3 regions of the Oceanobacillus sp. B139/18 genome follow, and region 2 is predicted to be linked to each of the others. Evidence: a T-box and tRNA genes for the amino acid it is inferred to sense, from the RefSeq annotation. Region 2 holds a T-box; the other regions hold tRNA genes.
What was found. The T-box of region 2 lies ahead of serS (serine--tRNA ligase). A T-box ahead of a tRNA ligase gene usually reads a tRNA of that ligase, here a tRNA-Ser.
Positions count from the first base shown of each region.

Region 1: it encodes a tRNA-Ser, which carries the amino acid that the T-box ahead of serS (serine--tRNA ligase) is inferred to sense. The anticodon was not compared.
Region 3: it encodes a tRNA-Ser, which carries the amino acid that the T-box ahead of serS (serine--tRNA ligase) is inferred to sense. The anticodon was not compared.

Region 1 covers NZ_JBVFXI010000001.1:498,903-502,104, reverse strand. The annotation lists gene ACZSMY_RS02420 (MFS transporter) at 1-964, opposite strand, end outside; gene sodA (superoxide dismutase SodA) at 1,066-1,677, opposite strand; tRNA gene ACZSMY_RS02410 (tRNA-Phe) at 1,948-2,020, opposite strand; tRNA gene ACZSMY_RS02405 (tRNA-Ser) at 2,074-2,166, opposite strand; tRNA gene ACZSMY_RS02400 (tRNA-Ile) at 2,179-2,255, opposite strand; tRNA gene ACZSMY_RS02395 (tRNA-His) at 2,272-2,347, opposite strand; tRNA gene ACZSMY_RS02390 (tRNA-Met) at 2,377-2,453, opposite strand; tRNA gene ACZSMY_RS02385 (tRNA-Asn) at 2,455-2,529, opposite strand; gene ACZSMY_RS02380 (Na/Pi cotransporter family protein) at 2,948-3,202, opposite strand, start outside.
Region 2 covers NZ_JBVFXI010000007.1:71,996-75,197, forward strand. The annotation lists gene ACZSMY_RS18420 (GTP pyrophosphokinase) at 1-224, shown strand, start outside; tRNA gene ACZSMY_RS18425 (tRNA-Ser) at 301-393, opposite strand; gene serS (serine--tRNA ligase) at 523-1,800, opposite strand; T-box leader at 1,864-2,099, opposite strand; gene ACZSMY_RS18435 (D-alanyl-D-alanine carboxypeptidase family protein) at 2,167-3,202, opposite strand, start outside.
Region 3 covers NZ_JBVFXI010000011.1:36,456-39,657, reverse strand. The annotation lists gene ACZSMY_RS21460 (catalase) at 1-592, opposite strand, end outside; gene ACZSMY_RS21455 (SprT family protein) at 1,038-1,490, shown strand; tRNA gene ACZSMY_RS21450 (tRNA-Asn) at 1,754-1,828, shown strand; tRNA gene ACZSMY_RS21445 (tRNA-Ser) at 1,835-1,925, shown strand; tRNA gene ACZSMY_RS21440 (tRNA-Glu) at 1,942-2,013, shown strand; tRNA gene ACZSMY_RS21435 (tRNA-Asp) at 2,042-2,118, shown strand; tRNA gene ACZSMY_RS21430 (tRNA-Gln) at 2,126-2,200, shown strand; tRNA gene ACZSMY_RS21425 (tRNA-Lys) at 2,294-2,369, shown strand; tRNA gene ACZSMY_RS21420 (tRNA-Leu) at 2,380-2,467, shown strand; tRNA gene ACZSMY_RS21415 (tRNA-Leu) at 2,482-2,565, shown strand; partial or broken gene ACZSMY_RS21410 (type 1 glutamine amidotransferase family protein) at 3,126-3,202, shown strand, end outside.

The sequences.
Region 1 (3,202 bases), on a different contig from region 2:
AGGCAATTCCGATAATCACCGCGTATACAATCAACCAGAACAGACTCATTTCAAAAATAATAATAAAAATAGAAGCAAACAGTAAGATTCCGCCAAATAAAATGGCTTTTTTTCTTAATGCAGGTTGAATCCATTTTAAAGCAACAAAATAAAAAATAATGGATAATCCTGAAAGAAATAAATTAAAAACCCCTAAAATAAGCTCACTGTTCGTAACAAGAAAAATCCAGATGGTAATATAGAAACCATAAATACCTTCTCTCAGCCCTTGAAAAAAGTGAGCATGTAAAATACGCTTCCAATTTTTATTTTTCTTTCTTTCATTGATGACAGCAGGTAAAGCAAAGCTTCCTCTGCTTCCCTTTCGTATAATAAAAAAGCTTACAATAATGGCAGCAATAAACAGGCTTAAGGAAATGATAAAAATAGCGGTATAGCCAAAATCCCCGGCCATTTTTGAAATCATCCATCCTGCAAGCAACGGTCCAATCATACCTGCAAACGAGGTCAGTGTGCCGGAAATGCCATTAAACCAATCTCTTGTATCCGGTTCGGTAATCTCAAAGGTCAGTACATAATAAGCTAACCAAAAAAAACCGTACCCTATTCCCAATAAACAACCGAGTATAAAATTATAATATGCAGCCAGCTCGCCGATCCAAAGAACGAACAGAAAAAAGAAACATAAAAAAAGAATTCCGATTCGCAATATAATGATGCGATCGATTTTTTTGGATAATTTTCCAGCATAAATAAAAGATAATGCCTGGAATACATAGCTTGCCAAGTGATAATTAGCAATCACAAAAAAATCTCCGGATTGCTTCCATAGGTACACATTAACAAATGTATTTGATAAAAAGATTCCTGCTGCATATAAAGCGCCGATAAGCAAGAGTATCCAAAGATCCCGATATTCATCTTTTTGTTGTTTATATCTTCTGTACTGCTGTTGTAATTGCATAGAAAACGACTCCTTCTTCTTTTATTTTTAGCGAAGGAGCCGTATCTATACAAAAAGCTTGCAGAAACATAAAGTTATCTGCAAGCTTTTATAATTATTCTTTATTTTGCTGCTTCGTAATTGTTTGTTACTTGATCCCAGTTAACAACATTCCAGAATGCAGAAATATAGTCCGGGCGTCTGTTTTGATATTTAAGATAATATGCATGCTCCCATACATCTAATCCTAATAGTGGCGTCTTACCATCTGTTAATGGAGAATCCTGGTTTGGAGTGCTTGTGATTTCAAGCTCGCCATTGTTTAATACTAACCATGCCCAGCCAGAACCGAAACGTCCTGCTGCCGCAGCTGCAAAATCCTCTTTAAATTTGTCAAAAGAACCGAATTTGCTGTTGATTTTATCGGCCAGCTCGCCAGTTGGTTCTCCGCCGCCGTTTGGTGACAAAGTCTTCCAGAAGAAGCTGTGGTTAGCATGTCCGCCGCCATTGTTGCGTACAGCAGTACGGATGCTTTCAGGAACCTCATTTAAGTCCCTCACAAGCTCATCAACTGATTTGTTTTGCAGATCTTCATGTCCTTCTAATGCATCATTTAATTTGGTAACGTAGGTGTTGTGATGCTTCGTATGGTGAATGTTCATTGTTTCTTTATCGATAGATGGTTCCAATGCATCGTATGCATAAGGTAATTCCGGTAATTCAAATTTTGCCATGTGTAACTCCTCCTTAAAATAAATGATGATTTTATTTCTACAATTTATACGTTATCAAAGGTAAGAATTTCTTGCAAATATTTTGCACTGATATGTATCAAACATTCCTTATTAAATAACCATTTACATATTATTGACTATCCCATTTTGATTTAGGGAAACTTTTTTCCCTTAAAGAAACAACAAAATATTTATAAAAAGAATCAGATTCCGCTTGCAAAATCTGAAAAAAGCACACAAAAAAAACAAGCTTTGTGCTTGTTTTTTAGATGGCTCGGGACGGAATCGAACCGCCGACACAAGGATTTTCAGTCCTCTGCTCTACCGACTGAGCTACCAAGCCGTACATGGAGCTTTGATATAAAAGCTCTCCATCATTCTGTTGTGAAATATGTATGGAGGAGGTAGAGGGATTCGAACCCCCGCGCGGTTTGACCCGCCTCTCGGTTTTCAAGACCGACCCCTTCAGCCAGACTTGGGTATACCTCCAGACAGAATAAATGGTGGACCCTGCAGGACTCGAACCTGCGACCGATCGGTTATGAGCCGATAGCTCTAACCAACTGAGCTAAGGGTCCTTTTACTATTATTGAATGGGGCGACCGGTGGGGATCGAACCCACGCGTGCCGGAGCCACAATCCGGTGCGTTAACCACTTCGCCACGGCCGCCATGAAATAGCAAATGTATGTATATTTTTTGGTAGCGGCGGAGGGGATCGAACCCCCGACCTCACGGGTATGAACCGTACGCTCTCGCCAGCTGAGCTACACCGCCATGGCTCCACAGGTAGGATTCGAACCTACGACCGATCGGTTAACAGCCGATTGCTCTACCACTGAGCTACTGTGGAATAATGTTTGTTTTAATTAGCAACAAAATATAATTTATCATGTTCTGTTGATTATGTCAACAACTTTTTTTGCGGTGTTGCAAAAGTTTTTATCAGAAGTTGACTGCAAGAATTATAATAGCATGTAATATAACATATTTCAACAAAAACTTATAAAAACTTTTTTCATTTCCGGTAATATATAGAAAAAGCTGTATTTCTATCGCATCTGTTATCCCCCCTTTTTAATATGCATGCTTCAAAATAATCAGATGTTCCATAAATGCTGTTGATAAATTATGCACCTCCGCGCTGCATAATAATGACCGACAGTTATCACGTTAAAAGCGTTCTCTTCCCCTTTTATCCCGAAATAGATGAAATAAGGGCTCTATCCGCTTCATTACAACAGATAGAGCCCTTTTATATCAGATCATCCTTAATGGTCTCCTAAGACGTTCTGAGCAATGTTTACAGCATGATCGCCAATTCGTTCTAAATTACTTATGATATCGACAAAAACGATTCCTGCTGATCCATTACAAGTGCCTTCATTCATACGGATAATATGGTTTTTACGGAATTTCCGCTCCATTTTATCGATTTGGTCTTCTTTTTGAATAACTTCTAAAGCCGCTTCCCGATCGTTTGCCTCTAAAGCCTCAACAGCCTGTTTAACTGTCATATACGTTAA
Region 2 (3,202 bases):
ATGATGGAGAAGTACCCGCACATCTGGTAGAAGAATTAACAACCAGTGCAAATATCGCAAATCAACTGGATGAAAAGATGGAGTTTCTTCATACGGAAATCAATGAAGCAAAAGAGGATAAACACGCAGAGAGCAAGCTTAACTTTCTGCCGCTTGATAACAAACGCTTCCCGCTGCCAAAACAGTTATTAGAATCGTTGTTGGAGCGAAGAGATAGAGAGTAAACATATATATGTATTAGAAAACCCGCAGCACGAAAGCTGCGGGTTTTTATCTCCAATTTTTTACGGTTGTTTTAAATGGAGGAGGTAGAGGGATTCGAACCCCCGCGCGGTTTGACCCGCCTCTCGGTTTTCAAGACCGACCCCTTCAGCCAGACTTGGGTATACCTCCATGAAATAACGCTAATTTGCTCACTTCCTAGCGAACAAAATATACTATATCATCCTCAAAGATGACTTGTCAATATTTTTTATCAAAAAATAAGAGGCCCCCAAAGATGGAGAGCCTCTTACTTAATCATTACTTGCCAATCACTTCAATGCCGCCCATATACGGACGCAATACTTCAGGAATTACTACACTTCCATCTTCCTGCTGGCAATTCTCTAAAATAGCCGCTACAGTACGTCCTAACGCAAGACCAGAACCGTTTAACGTATGGACAAATTCTGGTTTTCCATTTGCTTCGCGGCGGAAGCGAATTCCGGCACGGCGCGCTTGGAAATCCTCAAAATTAGAACAAGAAGAAATTTCACGGTACGTATGCTGGCTTGGAATCCATACTTCAATATCGTATTTTTTCGCTGCTGTAAAGCCTAAATCACCTGTACACATACTCATCACACGATAAGGGAGTTCTAACAGCTGCAATACTTTTTCCGCTTCCCCTGTCAGTCTTTCTAATGTGTCATAAGAATCTTCCGGTTTCACGAAATTCACAAGCTCCACTTTGTTAAATTGATGCTGGCGAATCAAGCCGCGTGTATCTCTTCCGGCAGAACCTGCTTCAGAACGGAAGCTGGCGCTGAATGCAACATATTTTTTCGGCAACGCCTCTCCTGATAAAATCTCATCACGGTGATAATTGGTTACAGGGACTTCTGCAGTCGGCACCAGAAAATAATCCCAGTCTTCCAGTTTAAACGCATCCTCTTCAAATTTCGGAAGCTGTCCTGTTCCTGTCATACTCAGGCGATTCACAATGTATGGAGGAAGCATTTCCTGATAGCCATGCTTATCCGCATGCAGATCCATCATGAAGTTTAATAATGCACGTTCCAGTCTTGCTCCTAATCCTTTATAAAAAACAAAACGGCTTCCTGTTACCTTTGCTGCACGTTCAAAGTCCAAAATATCTAAATTTGTCGCAACATCCCAGTGCGGCTGTGCTTCAAATGAAAATTCCGGCACCTCTCCCCATTTACGTGCTTCTACATTATCATCCTCATCTTCACCAACAGGCACACTCTCATGCGGCAGATTAGGAATAGAAAGCATGATATGTTCCAGGGTTTCCTCAATGTCTTTTAATTCTTTATCATATTTAGAAATTTGATCTCCAACTTCACGCATAGAAGCTATGGCTTCCTCCGCATCCTTCTTCTCGCGCTTTAAAACAGAAATTTCCTTAGACACTTCATTACGTTTTGCCTTTAGTTTTTCTGTCTCTGCAATCAATTCCCGTCTTCTTACATCAAGCTCGCCAAATTTGTCTAAATCGCCAAGGTCTTCTCCGCGGTGTGCTAATCTTTGCTTCACTTCATCAAAGTTATTTCGTACATATTTCATATCTAACATACTGATTACCTCCTATATTTTTAATGTCTTTAAAACCATAAAAAAACTCCCATCCCTTATGTAGAAAGGGACGAGAGTATATTTCCCGCGTTGCCACCCTAGTTAAAGAATCTATACAGACAGATTCTTCCGGCTTTATATACGAATAACGTCGTATCTCCGTGCTTACTTACGTGACTGAACCACTTCAATAAGCATGCTCCAGGATGGATTCACTGCATTCTAACGCTAATTTGCACCAGATATTAGCTCTCTATAGATAGAATCAAACAGCTACTGCTTCCTATCAACGCTTTATTATTTCAATGAATGATTGTATATCATCATAATCTATTTCCAATCAGGTTGCAAGACTTCCTGCAAAAATTAGCTGAAAAGTCCCTTCACCCAATTAAATGCACCTTGGAACATGTTTACAAAGAAATCACCAATAGATTGTAACGTAAGCATAAACCAATTTGCTTTTTCAACGGAGTCCATTGCAACTAAATCATAACTTTCCTGACTCGCTTCATCGGAAATATATCCAAAATCTTCTTCTTCTCCATCATAGACAACGGTAACTGTTCCGATAACTTCATCTGCTTCCACTGGAGCTTCTAACTCTCCATTATCATTCAATCTGTCTTCATCAATTTTATATTCTAAATGATACAGATCTTCCTCACCAGTTTTGATCGGAACATGAATCCCTTCATTGATGCCAATATTTACTTCTTTTTCTTTTCCTCTTGCAACCGGAGCTGTTTCATTGCCTTCTTCTTGATATCCTGCCGGGAATAATTCTTGTGTTTCAAATTGATCAAATCCATAATCAAACAGTTTTGCAGTCTCATTAAAACGGGCATCTTCACTGTCTGTTTTCATAACCACACTGATAAGACGTCGTCCATCCCGTTCTGCTGTTCCTGTAAAAGCATAACCGGCAACCGTTGTAAAACCAGTTTTTAAACCATCTACACCTTCATAGTAATGCTGCTGTAAATAATCTGCATCATGATCCAGCATGTAATTCCAGTTACGGATCTCCTGATCATCAAATTCCGTACTCGGCACGCTGGAAATTTCTAATGCTTCCGGATAATCATTCACTAATGCAGACCCTAAAATTGCTGCTGAACGGGCTGATAATAAGTTTGTATCGTTAGGACTTGTTCCTTCTGGATAATTATCCCCCAGACTCTCATTATCTAATCCGCTGGAATTAACAAATTTATATTCCGGCATTCCCAGTTCTTCTGCCTTTGCATTCATCATTTCGACAAATTCACTTTCTGAACTTGCAATTAACTCTGCAAGTGCAATCGTTGTCGCATTATCTGAGTTGATTGCCATTGCTTTATATAAATCTTCTACTGTGTAATCTTGCTGCTGTCTTAATCCAACCCCTGAAAAATCATCA
Region 3 (3,202 bases), on a different contig from region 2:
GGCTTCCGAATAAGTGCATGTTGCGGTAAGATTTTGGAATCCCGCGATCAGACATAACAACAGTTACCTGATGAAGTGCTTCTGGTAAATTAGACCAGAAATCCCAGTTTGCATCAGCATTCTTCATATTTGTTTTTGGATCACGTTTTACAACATGGTTCAAATCTGGGAAACGTTTAGGGTCTCTCATAAAGAATACAGGCGTATTATTACCGACTAAGTCCCAGTTTCCTTCTTCTGTGTAGAATTTCATCGCAGTACCGCGGATATCGCGTTCTGCATCAGCAGCTCCGCGTTCACCAGCTACGGTAGAGAAACGGATAAACATGTCTGTTTTCTTCCCGACTTCAGAGAAGACTTTTGCTTTTGTATATTTAGTAATGTCGTTAGTAATCGTTAATGTTCCATAAGCTCCGGATCCTTTTGCGTGCATACGGCGCTCAGGAATTACTTCGCGATCAAAGTGTGCAAGCTTTTCAAGAAACCAAAAATCTTCCATTAATAATGGACCACGTTTACCGGCCGTTTTAGAATCATCATCATTTGGAACAGGAGCTCCAAATGCAGTGGTCATTTTTCTTTTTTCACTCATAGATAGTTTCCCTCCTATATATTAAATACAATTATTATAATAACATAATAAATAGTAGATTGCTATTAATATTCTTGTTTAATTTGAATGACATTTTTTTATTTTGATATAGAAGTCCTTCTTGACGGTGGGTATCGTATTTTTAAGCAAATGTTAGTAAAGTGTTGTTTTCTTTTAGAATAAAATAATATATTAGATAAGTGATTCTACTAATTCTCAATTAAGTTTTTTAAATGAGAATAAAACTCTTAGTATAACTGAAATATAAGATAGAGAATAGAAGTTCCGACAGCTTCTTTTTTATGTTAAAATGAGTTGTCATCAGTTAAACAATTTTTGGGAATTTCTGATGGCGTATAATAAAGAAGTATGTTTTGAATTGTCAGGAAGGTAAGAAGAACATTAAAATAATGAAGCTTTCTTTATATATTGGAGGTTGAAACAGATGGACCCAATGCCGGAGGAAGAATTGTACCAGTTAGTTAATCAGCTGTCAGAAGCTTTCTTTAATAAAACGTTTATGGACAAAGTACGATTTAACTCCCGTCTGCGGACAACTGGAGGGAGATATATCCCAAGTAAACGATTAATTGAATTGAATCCCAAATATGTACTGGAATCTGATAAGGAAGAGTTTCACGGGATTATTAAGCACGAGCTTTGTCATTACCATTTGCATATTGAAGGAAAAGGGTACCAGCATCGAGATAAAGATTTTAGAGAATTGCTTGCAAAAACGGGCTCTCCCCGTCATTGTAAACAGCTTCCTTCGAATCAGCAGCGCTACCAGCATATATATGAATGCCAAAAATGTAAAATGGTTTATAAAAGAGTAAGGAAAGTAGATGTATCCAGGTATCGATGTGGAAAATGCAGGGGGAGATTACATCTGATTTAATTTTTTTCAATTAAGTATTGACGAATAATATGATCCATGATAAATTAATGTAGCTGATATGAAATGACAGTTTTCATTCATTGCGAATGACCTGTTCAGCAGCTTTGTCGAATGGCTTGGATTTTTGAATAACTTTCTAAGCGAAAAAAACTTTTTAAGAAATTCAACAGTTTTTGTTGACAAAAAACAGGATATATTGTATGATATTTCTTGTTGTTGCGTAATTAGGATATTACATAGATAGTGACTGATTACTTTTATATTCCACAGTAGCTCAGTGGTAGAGCAATCGGCTGTTAACCGATCGGTCGTAGGTTCGAATCCTACCTGTGGAGCCATTATTTGGAGAAGTACTCAAGTGGCTGAAGAGGCGCCCCTGCTAAGGGTGTAGGTCGTGTAAGCGGCGCGAGGGTTCAAATCCCTCCTTCTCCGCCATTTTAATTTTCATAATGGCCCGTTGGTCAAGCGGTTAAGACACCGCCCTTTCACGGCGGTAACACGGGTTCGAATCCCGTACGGGTCATCTTTCTAAGAAATCAAAATAAATAATTGGTCCGGTAGTTCAGTTGGTTAGAATGCCTGCCTGTCACGCAGGAGGTCGCGGGTTCGAGTCCCGTCCGGACCGCCATTATAGTTGGGCCATAGCCAAGCGGTAAGGCATCGGGTTTTGATCCCGTGTACCCCAGGTTCGAATCCTGGTGGCCCAGCCATTTTCTTTTTAGAAGGAATACATGATAATACTATTACAGATAATAGTATTTTTTTATTGATAGGGACTATAAATAATGACCTGTCATATATAGGAGCCATTAGCTCAGTCGGTAGAGCATCTGACTTTTAATCAGAGGGTCGAAGGTTCGAATCCTTCATGGCTCACCATTTTTATCTTGCGGATGTGGCGGAATTGGCAGACGCGCTGGAATCAGGCTCCAGTGTCCGTTAAGGACGTGGGGGTTCGACTCCCTTCATCCGCACCATTTTTTTATATTATGCGGTCGTGGCGGAATGGCAGACGCGCCAGGTTGAGGGCCTGGTGGGTGAATAACCCGTGTGGGTTCAAATCCCACCGACCGCATCATATGTACAAACCAGTCATATCAAGGGTTGCAGACCTTTGATATTTTTTTATGCACTCATTTTATGGGTGCTTTTTTGTTTTACTGATGCCATTTTGATGCCATGTAAATATATGGTAAAATCGTAATGTTCGGATTTAGAATAAATCATCCAATTTGTCAGCAGTTTCTCTTTGCTTACTAGAGAACAACTAAACATTAATTATCGTAGTAATGGATGAGCGCCCCAGGCGTTCTTTAAAGGTTACGTGTTCTTCGCTTTGAGGAACTAGTAAAGCAACGGGAAAATACCTTAAATCATGTCAGTAGATAGCTTCAAGGTTAACGTGTTCACCAATTTTTCGATGAGCCTGTTAAAAATATCTCTAGTTGCTGGAACATATTGACTTGAAAGAATGTAAACCCAATAAACCAGCTCAATAAAAGATTTATAATATTCATAATATAAATCTTTTTTGGTATAATTACTTTAATAAATAAGAATGTAGTGATTTTATAAATGAGTTAAATGAGGCAATCACTGCAAGGTTGTAAATTATTAACAGGTGGTGTGATGCTTATGAAACAGGCTTTATTTCTTATCCTGGACGAATACCAGATTGGGAAGGTGCTTACTTATCAACAACATTAAATCAG